Regions from separate parts of the Cellulosimicrobium composti genome, predicted to be linked through region 2. Evidence: riboswitches for the same ligand, from Rfam matches in the RefSeq annotation. Region 2 holds a riboswitch; the other holds the start of a gene.
What was found. Region 2 has a riboswitch for S-adenosylmethionine ahead of GYH36_RS17525 (methylenetetrahydrofolate reductase). Riboswitches for the same ligand answer to the same signal wherever they lie in the genome.
Positions count from the first base shown of each region.

Region 1: linked by a shared signal. The riboswitch ahead of GYH36_RS08405 (aminotransferase class V-fold PLP-dependent enzyme) and the one ahead of GYH36_RS17525 (methylenetetrahydrofolate reductase) in region 2 are both predicted to bind S-adenosylmethionine.

Region 1 covers NZ_JAAFAN010000022.1:24,784-30,036, forward strand. Annotated here, with positions in the region: gene GYH36_RS08390 (GNAT family N-acetyltransferase) at 1-402, opposite strand, end outside; gene GYH36_RS08395 (CsbD family protein) at 494-667, shown strand; gene GYH36_RS08400 (GNAT family N-acetyltransferase) at 739-1,386, opposite strand; gene GYH36_RS08405 (aminotransferase class V-fold PLP-dependent enzyme) at 1,499-2,932, opposite strand; SAM riboswitch class IV at 2,968-3,083, opposite strand; gene GYH36_RS08410 (hypothetical protein) at 3,129-3,686, opposite strand; gene GYH36_RS08415 (rhodanese-like domain-containing protein) at 3,962-4,453, shown strand; gene GYH36_RS08420 (O-succinylhomoserine sulfhydrylase) at 4,450-5,253, shown strand, end outside.
Region 2 covers NZ_JAAFAN010000086.1:159-5,411, forward strand. Annotated here, with positions in the region: gene metE (5-methyltetrahydropteroyltriglutamate--homocysteine S-methyltransferase) at 1-2,455, opposite strand, end outside; gene GYH36_RS17525 (methylenetetrahydrofolate reductase) at 2,489-3,553, opposite strand; SAM riboswitch class I at 3,645-3,747, opposite strand; gene GYH36_RS17530 (alpha/beta fold hydrolase) at 3,880-4,824, shown strand; gene GYH36_RS17535 (hypothetical protein) at 4,873-5,136, shown strand; gene GYH36_RS17540 (ATP-binding protein) at 5,165-5,253, opposite strand, start outside.

The DNA.
Region 1 (5,253 bases), on a different contig from region 2:
GCCCAGGTCCTCGAACGCGTGCCGCAGCAGGAGGTACTTGCACGCCGGGTTCGTCGTGCCGCCCCACCACTCGCGCGCGTAGAACGTCGAGCCGAGCTCGACGCGGCCCTGCGACGGCACCCACTCGTAGAGGGACGTCGACCCGCGGACCGCCGGGACGTCGTCGGGCAGCGCTCCGGTCGCCCCGGCCCCGTCCACCCCGACGACGGCGAACGCGAGCCGACCGGGCGCGGCGACGGCGTCGCGGACGTACGCGGTCATCGCCTCCGTGCCGCGGGGCACGGCGCTCGCCATGCCGGCCCAGAGGCCGTCGTCGACGATCGCGCCGAGCGCCGCGGCGTGCCGTTCGGCGAGCGGTTCGAGGCGGACGCCGAAGCCTTCGAGGGTGGTGTCGTGCTGCACCCGCACATCCCACCACACGCGTTGCTGCCGACGGCGTGCGAGCGGGCGGACCCCTGCCTACGGTCGGGCGGTACCGACGAGAGGAGCACCCATGGGACTCGGAGACAAGGCCAAGCACGCCGCCGAGGAGGCGGGCGGCAAGCTCAAGGAGGGCGCGGGCAAGGCCACGGACAACGAGCGCCTCGAGGCCGAGGGAAAGACCGACCAGACGAAGGCCGACCTCAAGCAGGCCGGTGACGACGTCAAGGACGCCTTCGACCGGTAGTCCCGACCGTCGAGCGCTTCGCGAGGGTCCCGCTCCGGCGGGGCCCTCGCGGCGTCTGCGGCCCGGTCGCGCTACGACGCGGCGAGCGGCTGCGCGAGCCCGCCGAGGGCCGGCGCCAGGACGGGGACGACGCGCGGGGCGGTGATCCGCTCGAGCAGGCCCACCTCCACGCCGGGCCACTCGGGCGCGAGGACCGAGAACATCACGGAGTCGGCGCGCGTGCCGTCCGGCGCGGCGCGGTGGCCGCGCATGACGCCCTCCTCGTAGGCGCCGAGGCGGCGCATCGCGCCGAGCGAGCGCTCGTTGCGCGCGTCGACGCGGAACCCCACGCGGTGCACGTCCCACGTCTCGAACGCGTGCCGCATGAGCAGCCACTTCGTCACCGGGTTGACGAGGCTCCCCCACGCCGTGCGGGCGTAGAACGTGCGCCCGATCTCGACCCGCCGGTCCACGAGCGACAGGTCGCGGAACGCGGTGCTGCCGAGCACCGCGCCGGGTCGGCCGTCGGCGTCGACCGCGCGCACGACGAAGCCCGTGAGGTCGGGCGCGGCACGCGTCGCGGCCACGAGCTCGGCCATCCCCGCGACCCCGAACGGCATGGGGACGCTCATGCCTGACCACATCGCCTCGTCGACGAGGCCGGCCAGCGTCTCAGCGTGCTCCGGGGCCAGCGGTTCCAGCCGGAACCCGTGCCCCGAGAGGACGACGTCGTGCAGCACAGCGCATATCAGTGCACACGCGGAACACCGCGCCAAGAGGGTCGAGCGACGCGGTGGACAACGCTCGGCGACGGCCCGGTGAACGCGCTGCGCCGCGGTCCGAGGACGCCGGTCAGACGGCCGGTCCGCAGCCCGCGGCGTCGGCGAGGAAGCCCGCCGCGGCGGTCGCGAAAAGGCCCTCCAGACCGGAGCCCGCGGGCACGGGACGGGGGTCGTCCGCGACGGCCCAGCAGCCGTCGACCACCTCGTACCGCGCCGCCGGGCCCTGCTCGACGTACGCGCGCACCGCCTCGACGAGGCGCACGACGTCCGCCCCGGTCGTCCCGACGCCGACCGACGCGCGGATCGCGCCGGCGTCGTACCCGAGGCGCGCGAGCAGCGGGTGGGCGCAGAACCGGCCGTCGCGCACGCCGATGCCGTGCTCGGCCGAGAGGTAGGCGGCGACGAGGCCGGGGTCGTGCCCCTCGACGGAGAACGTCACGACGCCCACCGGGTCGACGGCGTCGTCCCAGACCCGCACGACGTGCACGCCCGGCACCGCCTCCAAGCCGTCGACGAGCGCCGCGCGGAGCGTCGCCTCGTGCGCGTGCAGGTCGGCCGGGTCGAGCGCGCCGAGCGCGTCGCACGCGGCCGCGAGCGCCGCGGCGCCCACGACGTTCGGCGACCCGGCTTCGTGGCGCGCGGGCGCCGTCTGCCACTGCGTCCCGGTCACGGCGACCTGGCGCACGGCGCCGCCGCCCGCGAGGTATGGCGTGCCCCCGTCGAGCCAGTCGCGGCGCCCAACGAGCGCGCCCGCGCCGAACGGCGCGTACGTCTTGTGTCCGGAGAACGCGACGTAGTCCACGCCCGAGTCCGCGAGGGAGAACCCGCGGTGCGGCACGAGCTGGGCGCCGTCGAGCACGACGCGCGCTCCGGCGTCGTGCGCGATCCGCACGACGTCCGCGACGGGCAGCGACTCGCCCGTGACGTTCGACGCGCCCGTCACCGCGACGAGCGCGTACGGGAAGCGCGCGAGCTCCGTGCGCAGCCCCGACAGCGTCTCCGCGACGGACGCGCCGCCCGCGAGGACGGTCGCGCCACCCGTGCGCTGCCACGGCAGGAGGTTCGCGTGGTGCTCGACGTCGAGGACGAGCACGCGCCCGGGCGTGCCGTCCGCGTTCGCCGGGACGCAACCCGCGAGCAGGTTGAGCGAGTCGGTCGTGTTGCGCGTGACGACGGTGACGTCGTCCTCGCGCGCGCCGACGAACGCACCGATCGTGCGGCGCGACGCCTCGTAGAGCGCCGTCGAGACCTGGGACAGGTAGCCCGCGCCACGGTGCACGCTCGCGTAGAGCGGCAGCACCTCGGTCACGCGGTCCGCGACCGACCGCAGGGCCGGCGCCGACGCGGCGACGTCGAGGTTGGCGTACGGGACTCTGCGGCCGTCGACGAGCGGGACGAGCGTGTCCCCGCCGACGACGGGCAGGAGGGCGGGCGCGTCGGCGAGCGCCGCGAGGTCAGGGGCCGGGGCGTCCGTCGGACACGAGACGTCGGCGAGAGCAGTCATGGCACAGTCCTCCGAGGGCGGTCCGGGGACGGTGATCCCCGCGCTTGCCACGCGCCGGTCGGCGTGCGGCCTGGTCGTCACCCGGGGCACCCCGCCGCGAGAGGAGGGTTGCCGGCCAGCAAACCGGGGTTTCACGCTGGCACTCATGACCTGCGTCCCAGGATGTGCGCGCGGGACGCCGCGTGTCAACCGGTGGTCACGGCGTCTCGGATTGCGGGACGCAGTCGGCGGGTGGCGGGTCCACAGGCCAGCCGCTCTCGTCGACCGCGAACGACTCGAGCACGTCGCCGGTGCGCGCGTCGAGCACCACGACCGAGTCGGCCGGCCACCGCGCCGGGTCGCCCGGCGGCGCCGTGGGCGGGCGCTGGAGGCGCACACCGCGAGCGTGCGCCTCGATCACCGCACCCGTGCGGGTGCTCGCGAGCACGACCTCCGGGTGTGCGTCGGCGTAGGCGTCGCACGCCTCGCCGTTCCCGTCCGAGCTCCACCAGCCCTCGTATCCTCCGACGACGAGGTCAGCGAGATCGATCGGCTCACCTGTCTCCGCGTCGAGGGCAGCGCGGGTGGGGAAGGGCGAGACGAGGTCCTCCTCGGGTTCGACCTGGACCACCCGCGGCCGCTGGGTGGACAGACCGGCGCCGTCCCCCACGACGGCCACCTCGGCCACCGCCCGCGGCACCTCCTCGCCCTCGGGCGCCGTCCACAGCAGGACGACACCCGCCACGACCACTCCGGCGACCGCGGCCGCGGCCACCGCACGTCCTCGCGCGATCCGCACCGATCCCCCAGCCCGCCGGGACCCCCGCCCGGCCGCGGCCACGTTAGCGCGACCGTCCGACGTCGGGCACCCCGGCCTGCGGGCCGCTCCCCGAGACGGGCGTTCCGCGCGTCGGACACGTGGCGTACGATCCCGAGCAACCATCCGGAGCGGCCGAGTGACGTGGCACGTCGACGCCGCAGCAACCCCCCGGTCCGTCGCGAGGCGGCCGGGCGCAGGGTGCTACTGCCACGATCGATGGAGGAGGACTCATGAGCGACCAGTCCCAGCAGACGTCGGCACCCAGGCCGGCACCGCCCGACGCCCGACCCGCCGTCGGCTACGCCGGCGACCTCACCCCGCAGCAGGCGTGGGACCTGCTCGCGAGCGACGAGCGGGCCGTCCTCGTGGACGTCCGCACCGAGGGCGAGTGGCGCACGATCGGCGTTCCCGACGCCACCGACCTCGGCCGCGAGGTCGTGTTCGACGAGTGGGTGACCCCGGCCGGCCCCAACCCCCGGTTCGTGGACCAGCTCGTCGAGGCCGGCCTGACGCCGGGCGAGGAGCGCCCCGTCGTGTTCCTGTGCCGCTCGGGCCAGCGCTCGATCGGCGCCGCGCGTGCCGCGACCGCCGCGGGGCTCGGGCCGTCGTACAACGTGCTCGAGGGCTTCGAGGGCGCGCAGGGCTTCTCGGGCCTGCGCGACGTCGAGGGCTGGAAGGTCCGCGGCCTGCCGACGACGACGTACGACGAGGCGGCGCGGTGAGCGCGTCCCTGCCCGGGAGCGTGCCCGGCGGCTCCGGCCGCAAGCCCCTGCCCGCGACCGCCCGTCCCGCAACGCTCGCCGTGCGCGGCGGCCACGCGCGCACCGACTTCCAGGAGACGTCCGAGGCGCTGTTCCTCACGCAGGGCTACACGTACGACCGCGCGGCCGACGCCGAGGCCGCGTTCAAGGGCGAGCTCGACCGGTTCGTGTACTCGCGCTACGGCAACCCGACCGTGCACACGTTCGAGGAGCGCCTGCGCCTCCTGGAGGGCGCGGGGGCCTGCTACGCGACGGCGTCCGGCATGTCCGCGGTGTTCACGGCGCTCGCCGCGCTCGTGGGCTCCGGGTCGCGCATCGTCGCGGCGCGCGCGCTGTTCGGGTCGAGCCTCGTCATCTTCGACGAGATCTTCGCGAAGTGGGGCGTGCGCACGGACTACGTCGACGGGCACGTGCTGTCGCAGTGGGAGGAGGCGCTCTCCACGCCCGCGGACGTCGTGTTCTTCGAGACGCCGTCCAACCCCATGCAGGACATCGTCGACGCGCGGCGCGTGAGCGAGCTCGCGCACGCCGCCGGCGCAGTCGTGGTGCTCGACAACGTGTTCGCGACGCCGCTGCTGCAGAAGCCGCTGGAGCTCGGGGCGGACGTCGTCGTGTACTCGGCGACCAAGCACATCGACGGCCAGGGCCGCGTGCTCGGCGGGGCGATCCTCGGGACGGAGGAGTTCGTCCACGGGCCCGTGCAGACGTTCGTCCGCAACACCGGCCCGTCGCTCTCGGCGTTCAACGCGTGGGTGCTGCTC
Region 2 (5,253 bases):
CCGCCGCGACGAGGTGCTCGAGCGACGGCACGGTCTCCTCGTAGCGGCGGGTCTTGAGCCCGCAGTCGGGGTTGACCCACACGAGCGCGGGGTCGATCGACGTCACGGCGAGCCCCAGCAGCTCGGTGACCTCCTCGGTCGAGGGCACGCGCGGGCTGTGGATGTCGTAGACGCCCGGCCCGATGCCGCGCGCGTACCCGGCCTCGCGCAGCTCGGGCACGATCTCCATGCGCGAGCGCGCCGCCTCAACCGACGTCACGTCCGCGTCGAGGCCGTCGATCGCGCCGATGACCTCGCCGAACTCCGAGTAGCACAGGTGCGTGTGGACCTGCGTCGCCGCGGCCACGCCCGACGTCGCGAGCCGGAACGCGCGCACCGACCAGTCGAGGTACGCGGGCTGGTCCGCGCGGCGCAGCGGCAAGAGCTCGCGCAGCGCGGGCTCGTCGACCTGGACGACCCCGATGCCGGCAGCCTCCAGGTCCGCGATCTCGTCGCGCAGCGCCAGACCCACCTGGTTCGCGGTGTCGCCGAGCGGCTGGTCGTCGCGCACGAACGACCACGCGAGGATCGTCACCGGGCCGGTCAGCATGCCCTTGACCGGCTTCTCGGTGAGGGACGCCGTGTACGCGGACCACTCGACCGTGATCGGCGCGGGCCGCGTGACGTCGCCCCACAGGATCGGCGGCCGCACGCAGCGCGACCCGTACGACTGCACCCAGCCGTTCGCCGTGACCGCGAACCCGTCGAGGTGCTCCGCGAAGTACTGCACCATGTCGTTGCGCTCGGGCTCGCCGTGCACGAGCACGTCGAGTCCCAGGTCCTCCTGGAGCGCGACGACGCGCGCGATCTCCTCGCGCATCGCGGTCGTGTAGTCCGCGTCGGAGAGCTCGCCCTTCGTCCACAGCGCGCGGGCGCGGCGGATCTCGGGCGTCTGCGGGAACGAGCCGATCGTCGTCGTCGGCAGCGGCGGCAGGTTCAGGCGCTCGGCCTGCGCGGCCGCGCGCTCGGCGTGGTCGCCGCGCGCGAAGTCCGCGTCCGTCAGTGCGTCCGCACGCTCGCGCACCGCGGGCACGACGACGCCGCTCGCCTCCGCGCGCGACGCCACGGCCGCGCGGGACGCCTCGATCTGGTCCGCGACGGCCTCACGACCCTCGGTCAGCGCGCGGGCGAGCGTCGCGACCTCGCCGACCTTCTGGTCCGCGAACGCGAGCCAGTCGCGCAGGCGCGGGTCGAGCGTCGTGCCCGACGCCGTGCCGGGCTCGGCAAAGGTCTCGTCCTCGACGTCGTGCGGCACGTGCAGCAGCGAGGTCGACGTGCCGACGGCGACGGCGCCCGCCCCGAGGCCGCGCGCGGCATCGAGCACCTCGAGCCTCGCGGCGAGGTCGGCACGCCACACGTTGTGCCCGTCGATCACGCCGACGACGAGCGTCTTCGACACGAGGTCGTCGTACGGCGAGTCCGGAAGGTCCGCACGGACGGCGTCGATCGCGACCGCCTCGACGTCCGTGCCCGCGAGGGTCGCCAGGAAGTCGAAGGTCGCGCCGTCGGCGTCCGGCGACGTCTTCAGCCCGCCGAACGGCGTCGCGACGAGGATCGCGGGCCGCGCGTCCTGCGCCGAACCCGGGGTCGCGGCGGGGCTCGAGGACGGGTCCGGTGAGGACCCCGGGTCCGGCACGGGGCGGAGGTCGGTCGCGAGCGCGCGGTACGCGGACTCCACCGCGGCGGCGAGGTCGGCGAACGGCACGTCGGCCGAGTCGGTGACGAGGATCGGCTCGTCGAGCTGGACCCACGGCGCCCCCGCGGCGGCGAGCGCGCGCAGCAGGTCGGCGTAGGCGGCGACGACGTCGTCGAGGCGGTCGAGCGGCGAATACCCGGCGGGTGCGTCGTCGGCGGCCTTGGACAGCGCGAGGAACGTCACGGGCCCGACGACGACGGGCCGCGTCACGACGCCCGCCTCCTTCGCCTCGACGAACTCGCGCACGACGCGGTCGTCGACGAACCGGATCGGGGTGTCCGGGCCGATCTCGGGCACGAGGTAGTGGTAGTTCGTGTCGAACCACTTGGTCATCTCGAGCGGGGCGTCGTCCCCCTGGCCGCGTGCCACGGTGAAGTAGCCCGCGAGGTCGAGGCGGCCGTCGGCGTCGGCGAGGTGCGCGAACCGCGACGGGACCGCCCCGAGGAGGGCGGCGACGTCGAGCACCTGGTCGTAGTAGGAGAACGAGCCGGGGACGGACGCGTCGTCGGCGCCGAGGCCGAGGTCGACGAGCCGGCGCACGGTCGCGAGCCGCAGCTCGCGGGCCGTGGCCTCGAGCGCGTCGTCCGACGTCGTGCCGGCCCAGAACGCCTCGACGGCCCTCTTGAGCTCGCGGCGACGCCCGATGCGGGGGTAGCCGAGCACGGTGCCGGCGGGGAAGCCGGCCTGGATCTGGGTAGGGAAGGGTAGGGAAGTGGCCATGATCGAAACCTCTTGCTGGTCCTCGCGGACCGGTCAGACGGGCGTGCCGTGCGTGGCGGCGCCCGTCGTGGGCAGGGAGGTGCCGGTGACCCACGGCCCGCTGGCCAGGTCCGGGACGAGCGGGGCCGCGGCAGCGCTGGTGCTGCCGCCGGTCCCGCGCGACCCGCCGCCGAGGTGGACACCCTCGAGCAGGTCAAGAGCGGCGCGGTGCTTGTTGAAGGTGTACACGTGCAGACCGGGCGCACCGGCATCGAGGACGCGCTGCGCGAGGTCGACCGAGTACGCGATCCCGTAGGCGTGCTGCGCCTCCGGGTCGGGCAGGGCGTCGAGCGCGTCCAGCAGGTGCTGGGGCGCGCGCACGCCCGTGAGCTCCTCGACGCGGCGGAGCCGCACGGGCTCCGTCGTGGGCAGCAGCCCGGCGAGGATGGGGATCGTCACGCCGGCCGCGCGGGCCTCGGCGACGAAGTGGGTGTACGACGACGCGTCGTAGAAGAGCTGCGTGATCGCGAAGCTCGCGCCCGCCTGCTGCTTCTGCCACAGGCGGCGCACCTCCTGCGTGCGCGTCGTGCGGGCGGCCGGGTTGCCGTCGGGGAACGTCGCGACGGCGATCGTCAGCGGGCGGGCCGCACCGCGCAGCGCGACGGCCGGGTCGGACGCGCAGCGCGACGCCTCGACCTCGCGCAGGAGCGCGACGAGCTCGGTCGACGACCGGACGCCGTCGGGCGCGGGCTGCCAGTCCGGCTGGTCGCGCGGGGGGTCGCCGCGCAGCGCGAGGAAGCTGCGCACGCCCTCGTCGAGGAAGTCGGAGATGACCTCCTCGACGTCCTCGCGCGACGCGCCGACGCACGTGAGGTGCGCGATCGGCAGCACGGGCGTGCCCTGGAGGAGGCGCCCGACGACCTGGCGCGCGGTCGCGCGGTCCGTCCCGCCCGCGCCGTACGTGACGGACACGAAGTCGGGGTGCGTCGCGACGAGTCGGCGCGCCGTCTCCCAGAACTTGGGCGCCGCGTCCGGGCGGCGCGGCGGCATGAGCTCGAACGACACGGTCGGCCGTGCCGCCCCGCCGTGCGCCTGCCCGACGGCGTCCGCGACGCTCACGACGTCGCCCCGGGGGTGCGTGCGTGCGCGACCGTCGCCGGGCACGGGCGGCCCGGACGGTGCACGAAGGATGCCTCTGAGACCATGCGTCACTCCATCGACCCTGGCGTTAGCACCTTTGTCCTCGGGAGGCTTCCGTCGGCGGGTTGCTGCGGTGTCGTCGAGCCAGGACTCTCGACCGCTCTGGATGGTTGGCACGATCCTACGGCGCTTCCGCCATGCGGTCGAGGGTGCTCGCGTGCTGAGACGCCCGCTGGGGCGCCGTTCCTATGATGGGCGGTACGGACGGCCACGACCTGTCGGTCGGAGCGCTCAGGAGGAGCCCGATGAAGCACTCGTCCAAGCCGCGGCACCTCTCCCGGGAGGTCGACGGGGTGCGGGTCCACTTCCGCGAGGCCGGGGTGCGATCGTCCACCGCGGTGCTGCTCCTGCACGGCTTCCCCGCCTCGTCCCACTCGTTCCGGGACGTGATGCCGGTGCTCGCCGACCACGCGTACGTCGTCGCCCCCGACCTGCCGGGATTCGGCTTCTCCGACGCGCTCCCGCCCGAGGAGTACTCGTTCGAGCGTCTGACGGACGTGACCGAGGCGCTCGTCGCGAGCCTGGGGATCGAGCGCTACGTCCTCTACGTCACCGACTTCGGCACCCCCGTCGGCTACTCGCTGGCGATGCGCGACCCGGGTCGTGTCCTGGGGCTGGTCGTGCAGAACGGCAACGCCCACGACGCAGGCCTCAACGACGCGTGGGACACGGCCCGGCGCTTCTGGGCCGACCCGACCCCGGAGAACCGGGCGGCGCTCCCGGACTGGCTGACCTTCGAAGGGACCCGGGACCAGTACCTCGCCGGATCGCCTCCGAGCGTCCAGGAGCTTCACCCGCCCGAGTCGTGGCACCTCGACTGGGAGCGGCTGTCGCGCCCGGGCATGACCGAGCTGCAGTTCCGGCTCTTCACGGACTACCGCTCGCACGTGGCACGCTTCCCCGCGATCGCCGCGTACCACCGGCGCCACCAGCCCCCATGCCTGGTCCTCTGGGGGCGGTTCGACACGTTCTTCGACCTCCGCGAGGTCCTCGCCTACCACGAGGTCATGGAGACTCTCGCGGTGCACGTCTATGACGCCGGCCACTTCCTGCTCGAGACGCACGGCAGCGAGGTCGCCGCGCTCCTCGCCGCGTTCGTCGACGACGCGCTCGAGCGGGCGGGGTCCGCCGCGCGGCGGGCAGCCGGGTCGGCGGGAACCGACGCGCCGGACGCGCCGGCCCAGGTCTAGGGTGAGCCACGACCTCTCACCGACGCCGAGCGAGCACAGGAGCCCGCCGTGTACGCGACCCCGACCCGCCCGATGACCCAGGACGAGCTCGACCGGATCTGCCGGGTGTGGGCCGACTCCGGCAGCGACGACCCGACCGACCGGTGGCTCGAGCTCTGGGACGGCGGCGACGCCGACGACCACCCGGAGCAGCGCGACGCGATCGTCGCGATCGCGCGGGAGGTCGGCCTGGAGGTCGCGGTCGAGGACGGCGTCCTGCGCGTGCAGAAGACGCAGCAGCTCCACGACGAGATCGGCGCGCGCTGGATCTGAGAGCGCCGATCCTGGCGGCGCGCGGCGTTCAGGGGCCGAGCAACGCGGCCGGCACCACGGCGACCCCGTCCCTGCGGCGGTAGGCGTGCGGGCCGGGGGTGACGACGACCGTGTCGA